DNA from 4 places in the Rhizobium sp. NFACC06-2 genome. Region 1 is predicted to be linked to each of the others. Evidence: predicted binding sites of a transcription regulator. Region 1 holds the regulator's gene; each other region holds the start of a gene.
What was found. The regulator LexA, encoded in region 1, represses DNA repair genes until DNA is damaged. The targets are predictions, from matches to a motif close to TGTTCNNNNTGTGTTCNG.

Region 1 (5,743 bases):
CCGGAAAGGCGAGAATTATTCGGCTCGATGACGGTTGAGGACAATATCGAACTTGGCGGCTTCCTGCGTTCCCGTCGGGAGCGCGACGAGACACGCGATGCTGTTTACACACTCTTCCCGCGCCTTCGCGAACGCCGCAAGCAGCTCGCCGGAACACTGTCGGGCGGCGAAAGGCAGATGCTGGCGCTCGCGCGGGCGTTGATGAGCCGGCCGAGACTGCTACTTCTCGATGAGCCGAGCCTTGGACTTGCACCGCTGATTGTCGCCGAAATCCTGCGTATCGTCGCCGACCTGCGTCAAACCGGTGTCTCCATCCTGCTGGTCGAGCAGAATGCCCGCGCCGCGCTCGAAATTGCCGACGAAGCTTATCTCGTCGAACTCGGTGAAGTGCGCCGCTCAGGCCCAGCTTGCGAACTCGCCGTCGATCCCGCTCTGATGGCGAGTTATCTCGGGCCGGGCGAACACGCCATCCAGTGACATCCGCGACCGCTTCGTGCTGACGCTCGGCCCCGTGGAAACGGGGCGTGGCTCCGCGTGGGCGCCGCTATGACAACAGTCCAACCGCAACTCCATCTTCCAGGAGGCTTTAGATGAATTACGTCCTGACGCTGCGCTGCCCCAACAGAAGCGGAATTGTCGCTGCGGTCTCGGGCCGCATCGCACAGCATGGCGGCGATATTTATGAAGCTCAACAATTCGACGACCATGAAACGGGCATGTTTTTCATGCGCGTCGCCTTCTCCATGGCCGGCGACGAGGCAGGCTTTCGCAATGGACTTGCTGAGGAGATCGATCGCTTCGCTCTCGACGCCACGCTGCGTCCAGCAGGTGCGCCGCGCAAGCTGCTGCTGCTCGTTTCCCGCTTCGACCATTGCCTCGGCGATCTTCTCTATCGCCACCGCATTGGCGAATTGAATGCCGAGATCGTCGGCATCGTCGGCAACCACCCCCGCGAGGCCCTGAACCTCACGCTCATGGGCGGGATAAAGTATCATCACCTGCCGGTGACAAAAGACAACAAGGCCGAACAGGAAACACGCATCAAGGACATCATCGAAGAAACGGGCACCGAACTCGTCGTTCTTGCCCGCTACATGCAGATCCTATCGGACAATTTCTCCGAATACTTATCCGGGCGCTGCATCAACATTCATCACTCCTTCCTGCCTGGTTTCAAGGGCGCAAAGCCCTATCACCAAGCCCATGAGAGGGGCGTCAAGATGATCGGTGCAACGGCCCATTATGTCACCCGCGATCTCGATGAAGGGCCGATCATCTGCCAGGACGTCGAGCCGGTCAGCCACGCCGATACGCCGGATGAGCTGGTCCGCAAGGGACGCGACATCGAGCGACGCGTGCTTGCCCGGGCGGTCTCATGGCACCTTGAGGACCGGGTGCTTCTCAACAAGAACAAGACGGTCGTTTTCGCGCGATAGCACAGCCCAATCTACACCCTGGCCTGAAACGCGGAACGAATGGGACGCGTCGGGGTCTCGCCTAGGAACGACATCTGGAGCTTTGGTTACTCCCAATTTGCGAAATGTAAATTCGAGCCAAGCTTAACCAGATTTTAGGGGATTGCGGAACACATATGGAACATATAGTGTTCGTTCTGTATTTGTTTCGCGACTCCAACGACGATTCTCAAGGGTGTTTTCCTCATGCTCACGCGCAAACAGCAGGAATTGCTTCTCTTCATTCATGAGCGAATGAAAGAGTCCGGCGTGCCGCCCTCCTTCGATGAAATGAAGGATGCACTCGATCTTGCTTCCAAATCCGGCATCCACCGGCTGATCACGGCGCTCGAAGAGCGCGGGTTTATTCGCCGGCTACCTAATAGGGCACGGGCGCTGGAAGTCATCAAGCTGCCCGAGGCTTATACGCCGGGCGCAAGGCCGCAGCGCGGCTTTTCGCCGAGCGTCATCGAAGGCAGTCTCGGAAAACCGAAGGAGCCGGAACAGGCCCCTGCCGCGAAGGCGCCCGCCAATGATTTCGCCGGAGCCGCCACGGTGCCCGTCATGGGTCGTATCGCTGCCGGTGTGCCGATTTCCGCCATCCAGAACAATACCCATGATGTGGCCGTGCCGGTGGACATGCTGGGTTCGGGCGAACATTACGCGCTTGAGGTCAAAGGCGATTCGATGATCGAGGCCGGGATTTTTGATGGCGATACCGTCATCATCCGCAACGGCAACACCGCCAATCCGGGCGATATCGTCGTGGCGCTGGTGGATGATGAAGAAGCCACGCTGAAGCGCTTCCGCCGCAAGGGTGCATCCATCGCGCTGGAAGCGGCGAACCCGGCCTACGAGACCCGCATTTTCGGACCTGATCGGGTGAAAATTCAGGGCAAGCTGGTGGGATTGATCCGTCGTTACCATTGATAACTGGAGGCTACCGCCGCCATCATGACACCGAATAGGTTTTCAGGGGCGACAGATTTGGCGTTCGAAATGAATGGCGCATTGTTCCGTTGAATTGATGCGCCTTTTCTTTGTGAAATTGGCAAAAGCGCTCGTTGCTGCGAAGTTCCGTCGCGTATGACGGCCCGTCCATCAATTGGCGTTATGGGAGCCATGGATTCTTTGCGATATTCCTAGGCCCTTCGCAGGTATAGAAATGCGCGTTCCATCGGGGGAAAACGCCATGTACGATCTTTATATTGCCAACAAGAACTATTCCTCATGGTCGCTACGGCCCTGGGTTTTGATGCGCACGCTTGGCATCGCCTTTGATGAAAAACTCGTTCCCTTCGGCGAAGGTGTTTCCTTCTCCAGCTTTTCGCCGACCGGCAAGGTGCCGTGCCTTGTTGATGAGGGCGTGACGGTCTGGGAATCGCTGTCGATTGCCGAATATCTGGCCGAGAGACATCAGGGCGTATGGGCAAGCGACAAGCAGGCACGGGCCTGGTCGCGTTCGGCGGCCAGTGAAATGCATGCGGGATTTTCCTCGCTGCGCAATCTTTACCCCATGTCGGTCGGTATCCGCGTAAAACCCAAAACCGGCAATGCCGGGCTTGCGGCCGACATAAAACGCATAGATTCGCTGTGGAGCGAAGGTCTTGCAAAATTCGGCGGACCGTTTCTCGCCGGTCAGAAATTCACGGCGGTCGACGCTTTCTTCTGCCCGGTGGCGTTCCGCTTCCAGACCTATGGCGCTGATCTTTCGCCGGGGGCGAAGGATTATTGCGACCGGCTGCTTGCCCTGCCCGCCATGCGCGAATGGTATGAGGCCGGGCTGAAGGAAATCTGGCGCGATCTGCCGCACGAAGAGGAAATCGGCAGCATTGGCGAATTGACCGCGGATTTGCGCGCCAAGGCCTGACAAATCATGCTGGCGGCGCTCAATGCGATGCCGTCAGCAACCGGGTGACGGCTTCAGGCACCTCATGGTCAAAGCGCCCGCTCTTCCAGTCGTAGAAGCGATGTTCGCTCCACGGCCTGTCGGTGCTGGCGGTTGCCGCGCGCATCCGCCCCACCACCCCCGCCTGATCGCTGCCGGCGAAATTTATCTCTACCGAGCCAATACGTCTTAATGTGTCGCGGCTGAGCAGCAGGGCGCCCGAGCGGCATTGCGCAAACGAGGTTCTGCGGGAGACGATGACGATATCGGCAATGTCACAGGCTTTCCCGGCAAACCGGCCGTCTTCCAGCACGATGATAAATTCGCCGCTTTTCGCACGCGCCACACACCAAATGCCTGTCCCGCAGGTGAAAATGCCCGGCGCAGCATCTCTCAGCGTCGTTATCATCTCCCGCGCCACGGCCTTCATGTCCTCCGGCGCCAGCTTCGATCTTGCGCTGAGAGCAACGGTGGTTGCCGGGATCCCCGTCTTCAGAACCACAGGCGCGATCGGCTTCTCAGGCAAAAGCAGCGCTCTCTGCCATTGCTCATAGATGAAGCCCTGCGGTCTTGTTTTTGTGGTGTAGACCCTACCCTCGTCTAGAAGCGCTACCAGCTTGCCTTCTTCGTGAACAAGCAGATCGGGCGGACTGCGTTGAGCGACAGCGCCGGAGAGGCCGAAGGCGAGGAGCAGAGGTGGAATTCCAAGCAGAGCCAGCCGGGTGCGCAGCAATGTCAGTAACAGAAAGCCCGCCGAGGCGATGCCGATGAACCAGCCATGCGGCCGCCCGGTCGCGGCGCTGCCGCCCCAGGACGCCACTTCCTGCGCAACCTCGATGACAAGCGCCATGCCGTAACCCATGACCTTCAGAAATGGCGCATCAAGCCCAAAGGGCATCAACAACATCGCGATGAGTCCGAAGGGCATGACGACCAGCGACATCAGCGGCATGGCTGCCAGATTGGCGAAAAGTCCATGGGTGGTGACACGCTGGAAATGCTCGGCGGAATAGATCGCCGTCGAGAGCCCGCCGATCAGCGATGTGGTGATGACACCGCCAATGACGGCGCCTGCCGTTCCCGCCACCGTCATCCACGCCGGTTTGCGCCCGATGAACAGACGCTCCCGGTCGGTGCGCCATCGGCTCCACGCGGCATAGGCCGCAACGAGCGCGATCGTTGCGGCGAAGGACATCTGGAAGCTCGGCCCCATGATTTCCGAAGGAGACAGCGCGAGGATGACGAGAGCGGACAGCGCAACATTTCTGAGGCTGAGCGAGGGCTGATCGAACAGTACCGCAATCAGCATCACCGACATCATCAGCCAGGCGCGTTCGGCAGAGACGGCAAAACCTGATATCAGGTAATAGGCAAGCGTCATCAGAAGCGCCGCAAAAGCGGATATTTTCTTCACCGGCCAGCGCTGGGCAAAGGCCGGAAACAGGCTGAAGACAAGCCTCAGCCCGACGAAGAATATGCCTGATGCCAACGCCATGTTGAGCCCGGATATGGCGACGATATGGGCAAGGCCGGAAAGCCGCAGGGCCTCCATCGTCCCGGCCGATATGGCCTGTCTCTCATCGGTGACGATAGAGGCGGCAAACGCACCGGCGTCGCCGCCAATGGTGGTGCGGATGCGCTCGGCAATGGCGATGCGCAGGCCGTAAAGCCGCATATCGGCCCATTCCAGCAAGTCTTCTTTTGCGTCGATATCAGGGGCCGTTACCGTCTGCGGCGACTTATAAAAAAAGCCGGTCGCGCCGATGCCCCTGAAATAGGAGGCGAAGGCGAAATCATTGAGACCGGGCAAGGCCGGACCGGATGGCGGCGAAAGTCGCGCCTTGCCACGGATGGTCGCACCGAGTGCCGCTGGCTCGCCGCCACCGCGGGCAAGCAAAGAGACCTTTCCCGGCGGGCGTGACACTGTCGGCGCTTCCGTCGCAGCCAGTTGCACCACATACCGCCAGTCGCCGCGGGCATCGACCTCCCGGCGCAATACCTTGCCTGATATGGTGGTGGTGACGGGCGTATCCAGCACCACGGTCCCTGCCCGCCGCGTTTCGAATTCGGCAAAAAGCATGCCCAGCAACAGCAGGGCGACGACGCTGCACACCGTCGCTGCCGGGGTCAATCGATATCGGGTGGCGTATGCCAGGCCGGCGGCGATCAAAAAAAGAATAACGAGAAGCGGCAATGAAGGTGCTGCTTCCAGCGAAAACCAGAGGATCGCTCCACAGCCGGTGAAGACCGGCACGAAAAGAAAATCATGGCCGAATGCGCGTTCTTCGGCGAGGCAGTTGGTGATTTTACGGATAATGGCCGCTTGCGGTTTCGGCCTGCTGACAAGGGCCGGCAGACCATACGTCGCGATCTCGCCGGTCCGGCGCAGCGGTGACAGGAT
Region 2 (5,743 bases), on a different contig from region 1:
ATTGCAATCCTGACCGGCAACCCCGTGACCCGCGATCTGGCGCAGGCTTTCCCCGCCACTTTCGAACTCGCCACGCTGGCGATCATCATCTCGACGGTCGTCGGCGTCCCACTCGGTCTCGCCGCCGCCCTCTTCCGCGACACCTTCATCGACAAGTTCGCGCGCGTGTTTGCGCTGGTGGGACATTCGATACCGGTCTTCTGGTTCGGCATCGTCGGGCTGGTGATTTTCTACGCGAACCTCAACCTTGTCGCGGGGCCCGGCCGGGTCGATGTCTTTTACGAAGGCCTTGTGGAGCCGAAGACGGGATTGATGCTCGTCGACACGCTCCTTGCGGGCGAGACGGAAATCTTCTGGAACGCGCTTGGACACATCATCCTGCCGGCGATCATCCTCGCCTATATGGCCATGGCCTACATCACCCGCATGACGAGGGCCTTCACCCTCGAACAGCTCAGCCAGGATTATGTCATCGCGGCACGGGCCAAGGGTGTCAGCCCAGCACGCACCATAACGCGCCATGTGCTGCCCAACATCGCCGTGCAGCTCATCACCGTGCTGGCTATCTCCTATGGCAACCTGCTGGAAGGCGCCGTGGTCACGGAGATCGTCTTCTCCTGGCCCGGCATCGGCCAATACATGACGAATGCGCTGCTCATCGGCGACATGAATGCGATTCTGGCCGCCACGATCGTCATCGGCTTCATTTTCATGTTGCTCAACTTCCTCGCAGATCTGGCCTACACCACGCTCGATCCCCGTACACGGGAGGCCGCACGATGACCGATATCGCGCATAACAATACCGTTGATCGTCCCAGCGCCCTATCGCGCATCTCGACTACCACCGTGCGGACACTTCGAAAGCTCGCGGACGAACCGCTTGGAATGTTCGGCTTCGCCATTCTGGCCATTCTGATTCTGGTCGCCATTTTCGCTCCGCTCATCGCGCCTTACGATCCTGCGCGCCAAGCTCTCGAAAACGCGCTTCAGCCTCCCAGCTGGGCGCATCTCGCCGGAACCGACGAATTCGGCCGCGATATTTTCAGCCGGCTTGTTTACGGCACCCGCATCACCATCCAGACGGTACTGTCGGTCTCGGTCATCGTCGGTCCTATCGGCCTTGCCATTGGCGTGATGGCCGGTTTCTTCGGCGGGCGAACCGACGCGATCCTGATGCGCGCGACCGATATCGTCCTGTCCTTCCCCTCGCTCGTGCTGGCGCTTGCCTTTGCGGCCGCCATGGGCGCCGGCCTCGGCACGGCGATCATTGCGATCTCGTTGACCGCGTGGCCGCCGATTGCGCGTCTTGCTCGGGCGGAAGCGCTTGTCGTGCGCAATACCGACTACGTCGCCGCCGCCCGTCTCTATGGCGCTTCGCCGCTGCGCATCCTTTTTCTATACATTGCGCCTATGTGCATTCCCTCGGTCATCGTTCGCCTGACGCTGAACATGGCCGGCATCATCCTGACGGCCGCTTCACTCGGCTTCCTTGGTCTCGGAGCCCAGCCGCCGCTGCCGGAATGGGGCGCGATGATCTCCAGCGGCCGTAAGTTCATGCTCGACTACTGGTGGGTCGCCGTCATGCCAGGCATCGCCATCCTGCTGACGAGCCTTGCCTTCAACATCGCCGGCGATACGCTGCGCGACCTTCTGGATCCGCGTCATGCCCGTTCCTGATAGCTCCCCCATCCTCTCGGTCCGCGACCTCAATGTCCGTTTCGGCCGCAACACCATTCCGGCGGTGTCCAACGTCAATTTCGACGTCGGGCGCGAAAGGGTCGGCATAGTCGGTGAGTCCGGTTCCGGAAAATCCACCACCGGCCGGGCCGCCATGCGGCTCCTGCCGAAAAGCGCAACGGTGACGGCGGAGCGGATGGATTTCCTGTCCGAACCGTTGCTCGAAAAATCCGAGCGGCAGATGGGCGCGATCCGCGGCAGCGAGATGGCGCTTATCATGCAGGACCCGCGTTATTCGCTGAACCCGGTGCTGCCCATCGGAAAGCAGGTGGCGGAGGCCGCCGAACTGCATCTGGCGCTGACCGGCAAGGCGGCGAGAGGTGCAGCACGCGACATGTTGCTGCGCGTGCGCATCAACGATCCCGACCGCGTGATGGCGCTTTATCCGCACCAGATATCGGGCGGCATGGGCCAGCGCGTGATGATCGCCATGATGCTGCTCGCCAAGCCCAAGCTGGTCATTGCCGACGAACCGACTTCGGCCCTCGATGTCAGCGTCCGCAAGGATGTGCTTTTGCTTCTGGACGAGATGGTGCGCGAGAATAATTCCGGCCTGATCCTCATCAGCCATGACATCCGCATGGTTGCGGCTTTCTGTGAGCGCGTTTTGGTCATGTATGGCGGGCGCGTCGTGGAAACGCTGACGAAGCTGGAGGAAGCGCAACATCCCTATACGCGGGGCCTGATCGCGGCGATGCCAGATCCCCGCAATCCGGTGCGGCGTCTCAAGGTGCTGGACCGTCAGGCCATCGATGCGGAGGTGATGCGATGATCACGGTAGACAAGCTCGACGTCGTCTACGGCGCAAGGGAAAACCGCAATCACGTCGTGCGCGGCGTCAGCCTCACGGTCAACAGGGGTGAAACGCTCGGCATCGTCGGCGAAAGCGGCTGCGGCAAGTCGACCTTGCTGCGGTCGCTGGCGGGGCTGGAGGCCGGCTGGACCGGCTCCATCAGCTTTAACGGCAAACCGGTCGGCAAGCCCCGCAGTCGCGACGAACTGAAACTGGCGCAGATGGTGTTTCAGGACCCCTACGGTTCGCTGCACCCGCGCCACCGCATCGGCCGGGCTCTCGCCGAACCGATCCGCGCCATGGGACTTGGCGATGGCTGGTCGAAAGTGCCTGCCGCCCTGCAACAGGTGGGCTTGCCCCCACATTTCGCCGAGCGCTTCCCGCATGAACTTTCCGGCGGCCAGCGCCAGCGCGTGGCAATCGCCCGCGCGCTGATCCTCGAACCGCCGATCCTGCTGCTCGACGAGCCGACATCCGCGCTCGACGTCTCCATCCAGGCGGAAATCCTGAACCTGCTTGCAGACCAGCGCGAAGAACGCGACCTCACCTTCGTTCTCGTCAGCCACGACCTCGCGGTCATCGCCCATATGTGCGACCGTGTGCTGGTCATGCAGAACGGCGATTTTGTCGATGAGCTGACCAAGGCCGATCTTGAAGCGGGCGTTACCCATTCGGCCTATTCAGGCGAGCTGTTCGAAAGCAGTTTCCTGTAACGATCACCGCCCGACGGCAACACCTGGCGGCCCATCCACGGCCGCCCCGCCTTCTCCCGTGGCGCAATTTCGGCGATTTCGCCTGCCCGGCAGCGGCCAATCGCCGGCAGGGGACGGGCGATCTTTTGGGCCGATAAATTTCACCACCAACTGCGTTCAAACCACCGGAACAATGCGTTCAGCATTTGTTCTGGATTGCTGTTTGAGTCTTTGCTAATCATTGCGACGACAGGGCAGACAATGGCCGGACATTCCGACGACTGCCATCTCTGAACAAGGTTCTCACCCGTGGGGACAGGCAGGTTATCTAAGGATTGCTGGCATGGCGGTTGCCTATCTGGAAAAGCTCAACGAACAGCAACGCAGGGCGGTGGAGCATGGCGTTGGGCTGGCGGAAGGGCACACGGCCGGACCCCTGCTGATCATCGCCGGGGCCGGTTCGGGCAAGACCAATACGCTCGCCCACCGTGTTGCGCATCTGATCGTGAATGGCGCAGATCCTCGCCGCATCCTGCTGATGACGTTTTCCAGACGTGCCGCCACGGAAATGTCGCGGCGGGTCGAGCGTATCTGCAAACACGTTATCGGGGCGAATTCGGCAATCATGACAGACGCGCTGGCCTGGTCCGGCACGTTTCACGGCATCGGCGCACGCCTGTTGCGTATCTATGCCGAGCAGATCGGGCTTAACATCGATTTCACCATCCACGACCGCGAGGACAGCGCCGACCTGATGAACCTCGCCCGGCACGAGCTGGGTTTTTCCAAAACCGAAAGCCGCTTTCCAACGAAGGGTACGTGTCTTGCGATCTATTCGCGCGTGGTGAATTCCCAGACGCCGCTCAAGGAGATATTGCGCCAGCATTATCCCTGGGTCGCCAACTGGGAGAGCGAACTGAAAGAGCTGTTCGCAGCCTATGTGGAGGCCAAGCAGGTCCAGAACGTGCTCGATTACGACGATCTCCTGCTCTACTGGGCCCAGATGGTCAGCGACCCCGTCCTTGCGGACGATATCGGCAACCGCTTCGACCATGTGATGGTCGACGAATATCAGGATACCAACCGGCTTCAGGCATCGGTGCTGATGGCGCTGAAACCCGGTGGCCGCGGGTTGACCGTGGTGGGTGACGATGCGCAGTCGATCTATTCCTTCCGGGCGGCGACGGTGCGAAACATCCTCGATTTTCCGGCTTCCTTCAGCCCTGCCGCCGACATCATCACGCTTGACCGCAATTATCGCTCGACGCAGCCGATCCTTGCGGCCGCCAACGGCGTCATCGATCTGGCGCGCGAGCGGTTCACCAAGAACCTCTGGACCGAGCGGCAGTCGCTGGAGCGCCCGAAACTCGTGACGGTGAAGGACGAGACCGAACAGGCGAATTTCATCATCGACCAGATTCTCGCCAACCGCGAAACCGGCATGATGCTGAAACAGCAGGCCGTGCTGTTCCGCACCTCCAGCCATAGCGGCCCGCTCGAGGTGGAACTGACCCGCCGCAACATCCCCTTCGTCAAATTCGGCGGCCTGAAATTCCTCGACAGCGCCCATGTGAAGGACATGCTGGCCGTGCTGCGCTTCGCGCAGAACCCGCGCGACCGCGTCGCCGGTTTTCGCTTGCTACAGATGCTGCCCGGCATCGGCCCGAAGAAGGCCGGCAATATTCTCGATGCGATTGCGACAGACCCCGAGCCGCTGCTTGCCCTTGCCGAAATTCCGCCGCCGCCGAAGACCGGCGACGACTGGACAGCCTTCACGCAAATGCTGGTGGGCCTGCGACAGGCGCCGAACGACTGGCCGGGCCAGATCGGGCAGGCGCGGCTGTGGTACGAACCGCATCTGGAACGCATCCATGAGGATGCGGACACCCGCAAGGCCGATTTGCTGCAGCTCGAGCAGATCGCCGGCGGTTACCCCTCACGCGAGCGCTTTCTGACCGAGTTGACGCTCGATCCGCCGGACGCCACCAGCGATCAGGCCGGCGTGCCGCTGCTTGACGAGGACTATCTCAGCCTCTCCACCATCCATTCGGCAAAAGGCCAGGAATGGCGTTCCGTCTTTATCCTGAATGTGGTCGATGGCTGCATTCCCTCCGATCTCGGGGTCGGCACCACCCAGGAACTGGAGGAGGAACGCCGGCTGCTTTATGTCGCCATGACGCGCGCCAAGGACAGCCTGTCACTTATCACGCCGCAACGCTTCTTCACCGGCGGGCAGAACCAGCAGGGCGACCGGCATGTTTACGCCGCAAGAACCCGCTTCATCCCGGCGACATTGCTGCAATTCTTCGAAACGGCAACCTGGCCACTGGTGTCGGCCGCCGCTTCCGAACGCAGCGCGCAGCAGATCCGCATCGATGTGGGTGCGCGGATGCGGGCGATGTGGAAGTAAGAGCGGTGTCCCGGTAATATCGACCTCCACGATGCGCGAACGGACGGGGCCGGCGCGGGCTTAACTTCTGGAGGTTCTTTCTGACACCCGATCACTCTCTAAACGTGAA
Region 3 (5,743 bases), on a different contig from region 1:
GCGTCTTGCCCAGAACTCTTCGCAATTCTTCCTTCGGATAATGAACCGGCTCCTTTTCCTGCCTTCGGCGAAGGTAGGGATGCACCATATCGCCTTGAATTGGGCCAGGACGAACGATAGCCACCTGAATGACGAGATCGTAGAATTCCTTCGGTTTAAGCCGCGGCAGCATGGACATCTGCGCCCGGCTTTCAATCTGGAAGGTGCCCAGCGTATCGGCCTTCTGGATCATGGCAAAAGTGGCATCGTCCTTGGGCGGCATGGAAGTGAGATCGTATTTCTTGCCGTCCCGTGCCTCCAGCATGTCGAAGCCGCGTTTCATGCAGGAGAGCATGCCGAGCGCCAGACAATCCATTTTCATGAATTTGACGATATCGATATCGTCCTTGTCCCACTCGATGATCTGGCGGTCATCCATGGCAGCGGGCTCGATCGGCACCAGCTCATCCAGCCGGTCATGGGTCAAAACAAAGCCGCCCGGATGCTGGCTGTGGTGACGCGGTGTGCCGACAAGCTGATTGGCAAGTTCAAAGGCAAGTTGCAGGCGGCGGTCCTCCATATTGAGGTTCAACTCTTTCACCTGCTTTTCGCCGACCCCCTCGCTCCACCGCCACACTTGCGAGGAGAGAAGTTTGGTCAAATCTTCCGGTAACCCCAGAACCTTACCGACATCCCGCAGCGCCCCACGCCCGCGATAACGGGTAACAACCGAACAAAGCGCAGCCTTGTCCCGACCATAGGTGTCATAAACCCACTGGATGACCTCCTCACGCCGCTGATGTTCGAAATCCACGTCGATATCAGGCGGTTCGCGCCGTTCTTCCGAGACGAAGCGTTCGAACAGGAGATCAACCTTTACAGGATCGATGGCGGTTATGCCGAGCACGTAGCACACCACCGAATTGGCCGCCGAGCCGCGTCCCTGGCAGAGAATATCCTTCCCGCGCGCAAATTGGACGATGGCGTTCACCGTCAGAAAATAGGGGGCGTATTCCAGCCGGCCTATTAGCCCCAGCTCATGATGCAGCGCCTTTTCCACCTTCTCCGGCAAGCCCTCGGGATAACGCACCGGCACCCTCTCCCAAACCATCTTCTCCAGCGCCTGCTGCGCTGTCAGCCCCGGCAGGCTGCGCTCCTCGGGATATTGATAGACCAGCTCCTCCAGCGAAAATTTGCAGCGCTTCGCGATTTCGAGACTGTGGGCCAGCGCCTCGGGGTAACGGGCAAACAGCCGGTGCATTTCCTCCGGCGGCTTCATATAGCGGTCGGCATGCCGCTCGCGCCGGAAACCAGCCTCGTCGATGGTGCAATTGTGCCGGATGCAGGTGACGACATCCTGCAGCATGCGCCGTTCCGGCACATGAAAAAGCACGTCATTGGTGACAACAGTCGGCACACCAGCCGCTTCGGCCATAGCTGACAGTTCGAAAAGCCGCATCTGGTCGTTGGGGCGTCTTCTGAGGCTAAGCGCCATATAGGCCCGGTCCGCAAAAGCTGTCTTCAGCCGGCGCAGGCGAAGCGCGCATAGATCGTCGGCCAGATCGGCGAGCAGCACGACGATCAGGCCTTCGCCATAGGCAACGAGATCGTCCCAAGCAAGCCGGCATTTTCCCTTGCCGCCCCTTTTCTTGCCGATGGAAAGCAGCCGGCAAAGCCGGCCGTAGGCCGGGCGATCCATGGGATAGGCAAGCACGGAAAGATCATCGTCCAGATCGAGCCGGCAGCCGATGACAAGGCGGATGCCATGATTATTGGCGGCTTCATAAGCGCGGGGAATGCCCGCAAGGCTGTTGCGGTCCACGATACCAAGCGCCTCGATGCCGAGTCTTTTGGCCTGTTCGAAAAGCTCATCGCAGGAGCTTGCGCCGCGCAGGAAGGAAAAATGGGTGGTCACCTGAAGTTCGGCGTAAAGCGGCGTATTCATGCGAAAACCCCGTGGATGAACCAGCCCTGCGAGCCGGTCTCGGCATGTTCGCCGTCGCCGGAGCGGAAAATCCAGAAGCGCTCGCCGCTTTCATTTTCCACCGTGAAATAATCGCGCACGGCAGCCTTTTCCCGGTCGCGTTTCCACCATTCGCCGAACACCCGCTCCGGCCCGTCGGCGCGCCGCACATTGTGGCGCACGCCTTTCCAGAGGAAATAACGCGGCGGATGGTCCGGCAGCAGCGCCAGCGTTTCGATGGGTTCCGGCCTTGTAAAAAGCCTGACCGGACGCGGCCAGTGGCCGGGCCAGCCGAGCCTATCCTCTGGTGCCAGCGCCGCAACGGGGGCAACGGAGCGTTCCGGCACATCGCTTGCCACCGCCGCATAACGATAGACCCGGTGGCCACGATTGAGGATGACATCGACCGTATCGGCGATGTCCGCACGGCCTTCCTCCAGAAGCGAGGATCGGGCCTGCGCGGCGACAAGCGGCTCGGCATGGGTGGCGGTCAGCACCATCATCTCAATGCCAAAGCCGGGATCGATGGTGTCGATACGGTCGGTCAAAAGCCGGACAAGCTGTTTGACATCGCGCACCGGTCTGGACGCGCCGGCCCGTATGGCCTGCAGGCCGCTATCCACCCGGTGCAGCACCAGATCGACCCGGCGTGCGCCGAGGCCGCGCTTTTCCAGCGCGACACAAAGCTCCGCAACCAGTTTTTGCGTATAGCGGGCAATCGTCTCCGCCGCCGCGATCGGCTCGGGAAAGGCGCGACGCACCTCCACCAGTTCGGCCACACGCACCGGTTCGATGGGTTCGCCGATCTCGCTGAGCGCCTGGGAAAGACGGCGCACGAGTTCGGGGCCGAAACGCAGGGTGAGCGGCGCACGCGGTGCTTCGGCAAGCTCGCCGATGCTGCGAAAACCGAGCACCTTCAACTCGGAAACGATCCGCTCTTCCAGCCTCAACGCGGCAAGTGGCAAGCCGCTGATCGCCACCCGCTGCCCGCCCAGCGGCACGATGCTGATCGCCTGACGGCCAAAACGCGCCAGCGCATGGGCCGCGCCCCAGCTATCGGCAATGGCGGCGCGGGCGGCAAAGCCTGCGGCATGCAGGCGGTTGACCATGCCGCTCAGCATCAGCGTCTCATTGCCGTGCAGATGGTCCGCACCCGCCGTGTCCAGCACCAGCCCGTCCGGTTGGTCGGCGGCGACGATGGGTGCATAGATGCGCAGGAAATGAAAGGCCAGCTGCTGCAGGGCGCGGGCATCTCCATCCGCATCCAGATCTTCCACGAGAAGACCCGGCACCAGCGCCTGCGCCTTGCTGACCGGCGTGCCGTGCCGGATGCCCGCCGCCTTTGCCGCCTTGTCGAGCGCCAGCACCAGCCGGCGGCTGCCCTGGCGGCCAATCATGACCAGCGGCTTTTCAACCGGCGGCGCGTCCTTGCCCGAAAGACGCCGGAAACGATCCGTCGGCCATGTCGGCAGGTAGAGCGAGACGACCCTTTGCATCACAGGCTTCCACTTCAAATTCGGCACTTTCGCCGCCGCGACATCGCAAAAGTTCCAGAAACCAGCGCGGCCTGCCCACCCCCGGTACCGGCAAGGGGGATGAGGGTCGGACGGAGATGCGCCAGCGGGTCATCGCTGCCGTCGGCTCGCCGAACAGCGCCGCATCGGTCGCACGCCGGAAACGACGAATGGCGATGCCGGTAACACCGGAGTTTTCCGCCGCCAGTTGCAGCCGCCGCGAGGCGTTCATCGGCAGCTTCGCCAGCTCGCCCATCACCGCGCCGAAACCGTTGCAGCGTAAGCCCTCCTCGAAACAGTCGAGCACACCTTTTTCATCGCGGCATTCAACGATGATGACCCGGTTCTGCGACAGGCCGGCCTGCGTCAGCCCCGGCATGAACAGATCCCGGCGGGTGACACACCATAAAACCTTGCCGGAAAGCCGTGCCGCCACACCGGCCGCAAAAAGGGCGGCCGCCGCGCCATCGGCAGCGCCATTGCCGCCGCCGCTCACCTCATGCAGGCAACCGAGCTTCAGCCCGCCTCCCGGCAGGCGATGGTCGATGGCATCCACGCCGAAAGGCAAGGTCTCGTGCAGGCGCGGAGCGCCGTTATCGATCCTTTCCAGCCTTTCACGCAGCTCTTCGACAACGAGCAACTGATCCGCGCGCTTTTGCATGGCATGACAGGTTTCAATTCCGGTTATTCATCTTTATTGTTCCTGTTTTGTTCCTATTTCAGCAAAGAGTCAAGCAATAGGCTGCCGGTCTTCAACAGTTTGCACGGGAAGAGAGGATTCTGGCCTTGCGGCCCTCTGCCCTGCCGTTAAAACGGAATTGTTCGCTCGCCGCCTGTTTTACCCTGACAGCCGCCGGCAAGGGACATTATGGTTTGGAGGAAACCGCCGATGATCGCCAGCATTCTGATTGCCGTGGTTGCGGCCATCCATATTTACATCGTCATTCTGGAAATGCTGCTGTGGGAAAAACCAGCCGGCCGCAAGGCCTTCGGTCTTTCCGCGGATTTTGCCCGGCAGACGAAAGTACTGGCCGCCAATCAGGGACTATATAACGGTTTTCTCGCAGCGGGGCTGATCTATGGGCTGATGCAGGGCGATGAAGGGCTGAGCTTCAAGGTTTTCTTCCTGACCTGCGTTCTGGTGGCCGGTATTTTCGGCGCCATCACCGCCAATATGAAGATTCTGTTCATTCAGGCATTGCCGGCATTGTTCGCGCTCGGCTTCCTCTGGATCGGAGCATGAACCGATGAGCGCATGGAACGATCACAGCGCAAAAGACGCCCTCAACCGGATTTTCATGGCGGCAGTGGCAAGCGCCGATCCGGCAAAGGTGCTGCAACACCACCTTCCCTCCCCGCCCAAAGGCCGCTGCGTGGTGGTGGGCGCCGGCAAGGCTTCCGCCGCCATGGCTGCCGCGCTCGAAGCGGCATGGCCGCATGTCGATCTTTCCGGTGTGTTGGTGACGCGTTACGGTCATGCCGTCCCGACTGCGCACATCGAGATCATCGAGGCTTCCCATCCCGTGCCGGACGATAAAAGCGCGGAAGCGGCAAAACGCATTCTCGCAGCCGTTGAAGGCCTGACTACCGACGACATGGTCATCGCGCTGATTTCCGGCGGCGGTTCGGCGCTGATGGTGGCACCGGCAGAAGGCATGACGCTTGCCGACAAGATGGCCGTCAATCGTGCCCTTTTGGCCAGCGGCGCGACGATTTCCGAAATGAACGCCGTGCGCAAACATCTCTCCCGCATCAAGGGCGGGCGGCTGGCGCTGGCTGCCAAACCGGCCAAGGTCGTTTCGCTGCTGATTTCCGATGTGCCGGGCGACGACCCCTCCGAAATCGCCTCCGGCCCGACGGTCGCCGATCCGAGCGATATTGAAACCGTGCGGGAAATTGTCTCCCGTTATGCGCTCGATCTTCCCGAAAACGTGCGCAAAGTGCTGGAAAAAGGCGAGGAAACCCCGAAGGCCGGCGATATCGACGAGGATATCCGGCTCATCGCGGCTCCTTCGCTCGCCTTGCAGGCGGCAGCGGATGAGGCCGTGAAACTCGGCCTTACGCCGCTCATCCTCGGAGATTCGCTGGAAGGCGAATCCAGGGATGTCGGCGCTGTCATGGCCGGCATCGCGCTTTCCGCCAGTCGCAAGGGCCTGCCGGTGAAAGGCCCGGCCGTGCTGCTTTCCGGCGGTGAAACCACAGTGACGCTGAACAGGGGCGTTGGCGGCAAGGAACCGGCCGGCAAGGGCGGCCGCAATACGGAATTCCTGCTCAGCCTTGCGCTGAC
Region 4 (5,743 bases), on a different contig from region 1:
TTTCTCGTTCTTCTGGGCGATGCTTTTTGTGTCGGCCTATCGGCTGCCGGGCGGCGTCGCGGCAACGGTGGGCGCAGTCCAGCCCCTGATCGTAATTGGCCTTTCCCGCCTGTTTCTCGCGGCGCCCGTCCGGCCGCTGGCCATCGCGGCCGGTTTTCTCGGCATTGTCGGGGTCGCGCTTCTGGTTCTGGCGCCGGGCGCTGCGCTGGATGGTATCGGTGTGGCGGCAGGTCTTGCCGGCGCCGTCTCCATGGCTTTTGGAACGGTGCTGACCCGTAAATGGCGGCCGCCGGTGTCGAACCTCACATTCACCGCCTGGCAATTGACGGCGGGCGGCCTTCTTTTGCTGCCGGTCGCCTATTTCCTGGAGCCGACCCTGCCGACGCCGACAGCGGCCAATATTCTAGGCATGGCCTATCTGGGACTTATCGGTGCTGCCCTGACCTATTTTCTGTGGTTTCGCGGGCTTGCCCGCATCGAACCTTCCGCCGCCGCATCGCTTGGTTTTCTAAGCCCGGTCGTTGCAACCCTGCTCGGCTGGCTGGCGCTTGGCCAAAGCCTCACGCCAGCGCAGATCGTCGGTTTCGTTGCGGTACTTTTCAGCATCTGGCTCAGTCAGCGCAGCCAGTTGCCGAGATAGGTGTCGTCAGGCCCATTCGCCCTTGCGCATCACCGGAACCGTAGAGCCGTCCGGCTTCACACCGTCAATATCCACCTTGTCGGAGCCGATCATCCAGTCGATGTGGATCAGGCTTGAGTTGCCGCCCTGCGCCTTGATTTCATCCTGCGACAGCGAAGCGCCGTCGAGGAAGCATTTCGAATAGCATTGGCCAAGCGCAATGTGGCAGGAGGCGTTTTCATCGAACAGCGTATTGTAGAACAGGATGCCGCTTGCAGAGATCGGCGAGGAATGCGGCACCAGCGCCACTTCGCCGAGACGCCGCGCGCCCTCGTCGGTGTCGAGCACCTTGTTCAGCACCGCTTCGCCCTTCGAAGCCTTGGCTTCGACGATACGGCCGGCTTCGAACTTCACCTGGATGTCGTCAATCAGCGTTCCTTGATGCGATAGCGGCTTGGTGCTGGAGACGTAACCGTCGACACGCAGCGCATGCGGGGTGGTGAAGACTTCTTCCGTCGGGATATTCGGGTTGCAGGTCACGCCATTCTTGGCGGTGGAGGCGCCGCCATGCCATTCATGGCCGTCGGCGAGGCCGATCTTCACATCCGTGCCGGGGCCGGTGAAATGCAGCGCAGAGAAACGCTCGCCGTTCAGCCATGCCGAACGTTTGGCAAGATTAGCATTGTGCTCGGCCCAGGCCGCGACCGGGTCGGCCAGATCTACCCGCGACGCGGCGAAGATGGCGTCCGCGAGCTTGCGGACCGCTTCGTCTTCCGCGAGACCGGGGAAGACCTGCTTCGCCCAGGAGGGGTTCGGATAGGAGATGATGTTCCAGTTGATGTCGAAATTGGAAATCTTCTCCAGCGCCGGCTTGTAGGCCGTGGAGTTGGCCTTGTTGGCGCGGGCTATCTTGGCGGGGTCCTGTTCAGCCAGCAGCATGGGATTGTCGCCGGCAATCGCCAGCCGCGCCGCGCCATTGGCATAGGCCTTCGCCATGCCTTCATAAAGCCAGCCGGAAGCCCGGTCGAAATTGGCGTCGCTGGCGTGGCGATAGCGGGCAAGCGTGGTTTCTTCGTCGGAATAAAAGGTGGTGACCAGTCCGCCACCCGCCATATAGGCGTGTTTGGTCAAAAATCGCACCAGCGGCAGGGCCGCCAGCGGTGCGGTAATCACCAGATCCTGATCCTTCTGCAATTGCAGGCCGACCTTGACTGCGACTTCGGCCAGTTTTTCGAGTTTAACGGGATCGATGGGGGAAACGGTCATGATCTGCCTTCGTCTATTTCAATAGGAGGCGCCGACCATAGCCCATTCCTTCCGAAAGCCAAATGCTTTCAGGCGCGCATCCCGCGCTTCAATCGGCGACCAGCGGCGCGGCAATCGCCTTCAGTGCGCTTTGGGCATCGCGGGGCGAAAGCCTCACCTGCAGGCCGCGTTGTCCGCCATTCATGTAGACATAATCATGCGCCATGGCCCCGGCCTCAATGGCCGTCGGCACCTGTTTCTTCTGCCCGAAAGGGCTGATGCCACCGACATGATAACCGGTGGCGCGCTCCGCATCGGCAGGCCTCATCATGCTGGCGGATTTGCCACCGAAGGCGGCGGCCAGCTTCTTCATGCTGACCTCGCGATCCGAAGGGACGACGACGCAGACCGGCTTGCCATCGAGTTCCGCCATCAGCGTTTTCAGCACCAGATGCGGTGGCTCACCGATCGCCTCGGCCGCCTGCAGGCCGATGCGGTCGGCATTCGGATCGTAGTCATAGGTAACGGTGGTGAAGGCAACGCCGGCCTTGGTCAGCATTTGGGTGGCACGGGTTGTTTTGGACATGGCGGGCTGCGTTCACGCAAAAAGGGTCTGGTAGGTTTCAGGCTTGAAACCGACGGTTATCCTGCCCTTCGCTTCCAGCACGGGACGCTTGATCATGGAGGGCTGTTCCAGCATCAGCCCAATGGCCTTCTCACGGGTGAGATCGGCCTTCTGGCCGTCATCGAGTTTCTTGAAGGTGGTGCCGGCCCGGTTTAGAACCGTTTCCCAGCCCGCGGCATCGCACCATGTTTCCAGATGGGCACGGTCGATGCCGGCCGCCTTATAGTCATGGAAAGAATAGTCGACACCGTTGGCTTCCAGCCAGCTTCTGGTCTTCTTCATCGTGTCGCAGTTCTTGATGCCGTAAATCGTGACCGTCATGCCATCTGCCTCTTCGTCTCTAAAAGCACTTCCGGCATAACAAAATATCCGTCTTATTCAACCCGCCTCCTGAAGTGCCCTGCGCATATACCCGGTCCTGCCGCTTAAGCCATGCAAAATCGCAATGGCTGATATCCAAACGAGCGCGAGCAAAGCTGCATGGCTTCCCTGCTGCATCATGAGTTGTAGAACGGGCCTTAAATGCCCATTATCTGGGCATCAAAGATGGAGAGAAAAATGCGTCAGGTTGCAAAGACATCGCGTAACTTCTTCGGTGAAACTTTCGCCGTTCTCGGTGCAGCGCTCTCGGTTTCGGCCGCTGTTCGCGCACATCGCAAGCCTGCCCGCGCCGATCTCGAAGCCCTCGGCATCGACGGCAAGGCTTTCGACAAGGTACAGCTCTAAGCTGGTCATCCGTTGCGAGGCGATATCGCCTCGCTTGCGTTCGATAACCGGATCGGTTTTCGGCTGGCGCTGCGGATGTGCGGCTGGCGAAAGAAGCGGCGGATTCGCACAACAAGGTTCCGTATCATTCTCAATAGAGAATGCGGAAAATGTCGGCATGGATGCGGTGTGCCGCTTCAGGTGCATGTTATCGCACTGATGCCCTTTGTGTCGGCCGTTTCGAAGGTCCGATCACTTTTTCCGGCAAATTTAGCTGGCTTTCGGGCGGTTCATAACGCTCCGCTTTCGGCGAGAGTGCGAAGCGCCCGAGCAGTTCATGCCGTGTTTCGCCATTGTGGCTGAAAACGAGTTCGAAGCTCCCCGCCAGCCAGCTATAGGGTTTATCAGCCGGCATCAGTTCAATTTTCCCGCAGCCGTAGATAACGGTGAGATGTGGCGTATACGACGATGCGGCGACATAGGGCAGGTTTGTCCGCCGCAGGGCGCGCTGCACCATTTTCGCCAGAGCCTTAAGTTCCTGCATCTCGCGGCTGCTGTGTAGCGCCAGACTGTTGCGATTGCCGAACAGCAACGTTCCATCGAATGTGATTGGAACGGGCCGCGCCTTGATCTCCCCCAGCGCTGCCTTCAGCCTTTCTACCAGCCTGTGAGGCACGGTCTCGAAACCTCCGATACAGAGCAGGGTTATATGCAGAAGCTCCGGCGGATAGGCCTCACGCTTCGTCCGCCCTGCGGCATGGCGCGACGCATCGGCAAAAATTCGTTCCGCCAGAGCTGCCGGCGGTTTCACCGTGATCAAGAGCTTGCTGCTAAATCGCGGATTGAAACGCCGTATTTTCTCCGGCTCCCATCCTTCGAAGAAAAGCTGCCTTAAACCTCCTTCATCTGCCAACCCGAAACCCATAGCGATGCTCCACGGCCTTTGCCCGGGCCGGGATATTATCACCAACGGCAATAATTTAAAGAACAAAAAGAGAACGAAATCCTTGGGTGCCTACCCGATGCCGGGAAATAGCCCGTAGCGCCTGTTCGCAGCCGTAGGTTAAAACCACTTGGTGTTGACACTCTACCTACTAATTGGTAGATCATTCTTATGAAAAATCCACAGACCAAAGCAGATGAAATCCTCCGTTGCGCACGCTCCCTGATCATAAAGGGCGGCTATAACAGTTTCAGCTATGCCGACATTTCCGCCGTGGTCGGCATTCGCAATGCGAGCATTCACCATCACTTTCCCAGCAAGTCCGATCTGGTCCAAAAACTGGTTGCGCAATACAGGCAGGAGGCGGAAGCCGGTATCGCCGAACTGGAGCGAAACATTTCCGACCCGCTCGAACAGCTCCGCGCCTATATCGGCTATTGGGAGGGCTGTATCGCCGAGGCCACTCACCCCTTCTGCGTCTGCGCTCTGCTCGCCAGTGAAATTCCGGTTCTTCCTGAAACGGTCGCTCTTGAAGTGCGCGCGCATTTTCGAAGTCTCTCCGACTGGCTCACCGCCGTTCTGGAACGTGGCGTTGCCCAGGGGCGCCTCGCGCTGAACGGAACCACCAGAGCCAATGCTGAAATCTTCATGGCCACCGTGCATGGCGCGATGCTTTCCGCCCGTGCCCATGGTGATGCGACGACTTTTGGCGCAATAACCCGCCCCATGCTGGAGCGCATGACCGCTTGAAATCGCAGTTTCGCGAGGGAGCTCGATGCATGACCTGAGTGGCAGGCCACCGAAAAAATAGACCGTATCAAGCTGGCAGATTTGTCGATGACGGTCTGCTTCCCGGACCACCACGTCCTTTTGGACGAGAAAGGCAATCTCTCATGTTCGGAATTTCTCCGCTCGGCTGGATCCATACGCTTGGAAGCCTGCCGGCCATTCCCGCCGCCATTTACATGTTTGCGCGCCACGGTCGAATCGTTCCCCGATCAGCGCCAGGCACTCTTTATCTTGTCTCCATGCTGATTGGCGCTGCGACGGTCTTCCTCGTGGCACATCAGCCGATCAGTTACGGCGTTGGCGTCCTGACCATCCTGTTCCTGCTCGCAGGTTACGGCATCGAAGGCGTTCTCGGTTCAACGCGCATGGCCAGATATATCGAAACCATCTGTCTCAGCATCAGTGCGTTTCTTTTGATGGTCCCGACGGTGAGCGAAATCCTGCGTCGTGTTCCAGACGGTCACCCTTTGGTTACGGACCTGAAATCGCCGCTGCTTCTCGGCGCTCAGGCAGGGTTGCTGGCGATCCTCGTGGTCGGTCTGACCGCCCAGATTATCTATCTCGCACGGCAAAACAGAAACGCCGCGAACTAGTCGCGGCGTCATCTTTATAGGACTGTGTCGAGTATCGTCCTTATTCCCACTCGATCGTGCCGGGCGGCTTGCTCGTCACGTCATAGACGACGCGATTGATGCCGCGTACTTCGTTGATGATGCGGGTTGCCGCGCGGCCGAGGAAATTCATGTCGTAGGGATAGAAATCCGCCGTCATGCCATCCACCGAGGTTACGGCGCGCAGCGCGCAGACGAAGTCATAG

Region 2: F3H58_RS12665 (ATP-dependent helicase) is a predicted target of LexA. The motif match lies at 3,421-3,438, and genes of this name have one in related genera.
Region 3: F3H58_RS08570 (ImuA family protein) is a predicted target of LexA. The motif match lies at 4,155-4,172, and genes of this name have one in related genera.
Region 4: F3H58_RS15725 (2'-5' RNA ligase family protein) is a predicted target of LexA. The motif match lies at 4,178-4,195, and genes of this name have one in related genera.

What each region holds. Positions count from the first base shown of each region.
Region 1 is NZ_FMVA01000002.1:75,774-81,516, forward strand. It holds gene F3H58_RS04700 (ABC transporter ATP-binding protein) at 1-477, shown strand, start outside; gene purU (formyltetrahydrofolate deformylase) at 591-1,436, shown strand; gene lexA (transcriptional repressor LexA) at 1,662-2,384, shown strand; gene F3H58_RS04715 (glutathione S-transferase family protein) at 2,647-3,324, shown strand; gene F3H58_RS04720 (ComEC/Rec2 family competence protein) at 3,344-5,743, opposite strand, start outside.
Region 2 is NZ_FMVA01000006.1:106,602-112,344, reverse strand. It holds gene F3H58_RS12685 (ABC transporter permease) at 1-783, shown strand, start outside; gene F3H58_RS12680 (ABC transporter permease) at 780-1,679, shown strand; gene F3H58_RS12675 (ABC transporter ATP-binding protein) at 1,666-2,511, shown strand; gene F3H58_RS12670 (ABC transporter ATP-binding protein) at 2,508-3,245, shown strand; gene F3H58_RS12665 (ATP-dependent helicase) at 3,568-5,634, shown strand.
Region 3 is NZ_FMVA01000003.1:372,407-378,149, reverse strand. It holds gene F3H58_RS08580 (error-prone DNA polymerase) at 1-1,924, opposite strand, end outside; gene F3H58_RS08575 (Y-family DNA polymerase) at 1,921-3,438, opposite strand; gene F3H58_RS08570 (ImuA family protein) at 3,353-4,117, opposite strand; gene F3H58_RS08565 (DUF1304 domain-containing protein) at 4,346-4,699, shown strand; gene F3H58_RS08560 (glycerate kinase type-2 family protein) at 4,704-5,743, shown strand, end outside.
Region 4 is NZ_FMVA01000008.1:203,643-209,385, forward strand. It holds gene pecM (4-hydroxybenzaldehyde efflux transporter PecM) at 1-640, shown strand, start outside; gene F3H58_RS15705 (aminopeptidase) at 647-1,885, opposite strand; gene ybaK (Cys-tRNA(Pro) deacylase) at 1,974-2,450, opposite strand; gene F3H58_RS15715 (ArsC family reductase) at 2,463-2,810, opposite strand; gene F3H58_RS27245 (hypothetical protein) at 3,048-3,215, shown strand; gene F3H58_RS15725 (2'-5' RNA ligase family protein) at 3,403-4,119, opposite strand; gene F3H58_RS15730 (TetR/AcrR family transcriptional regulator) at 4,309-4,887, shown strand; gene F3H58_RS15735 (hypothetical protein) at 5,031-5,519, shown strand; gene guaA (glutamine-hydrolyzing GMP synthase) at 5,560-5,743, opposite strand, start outside.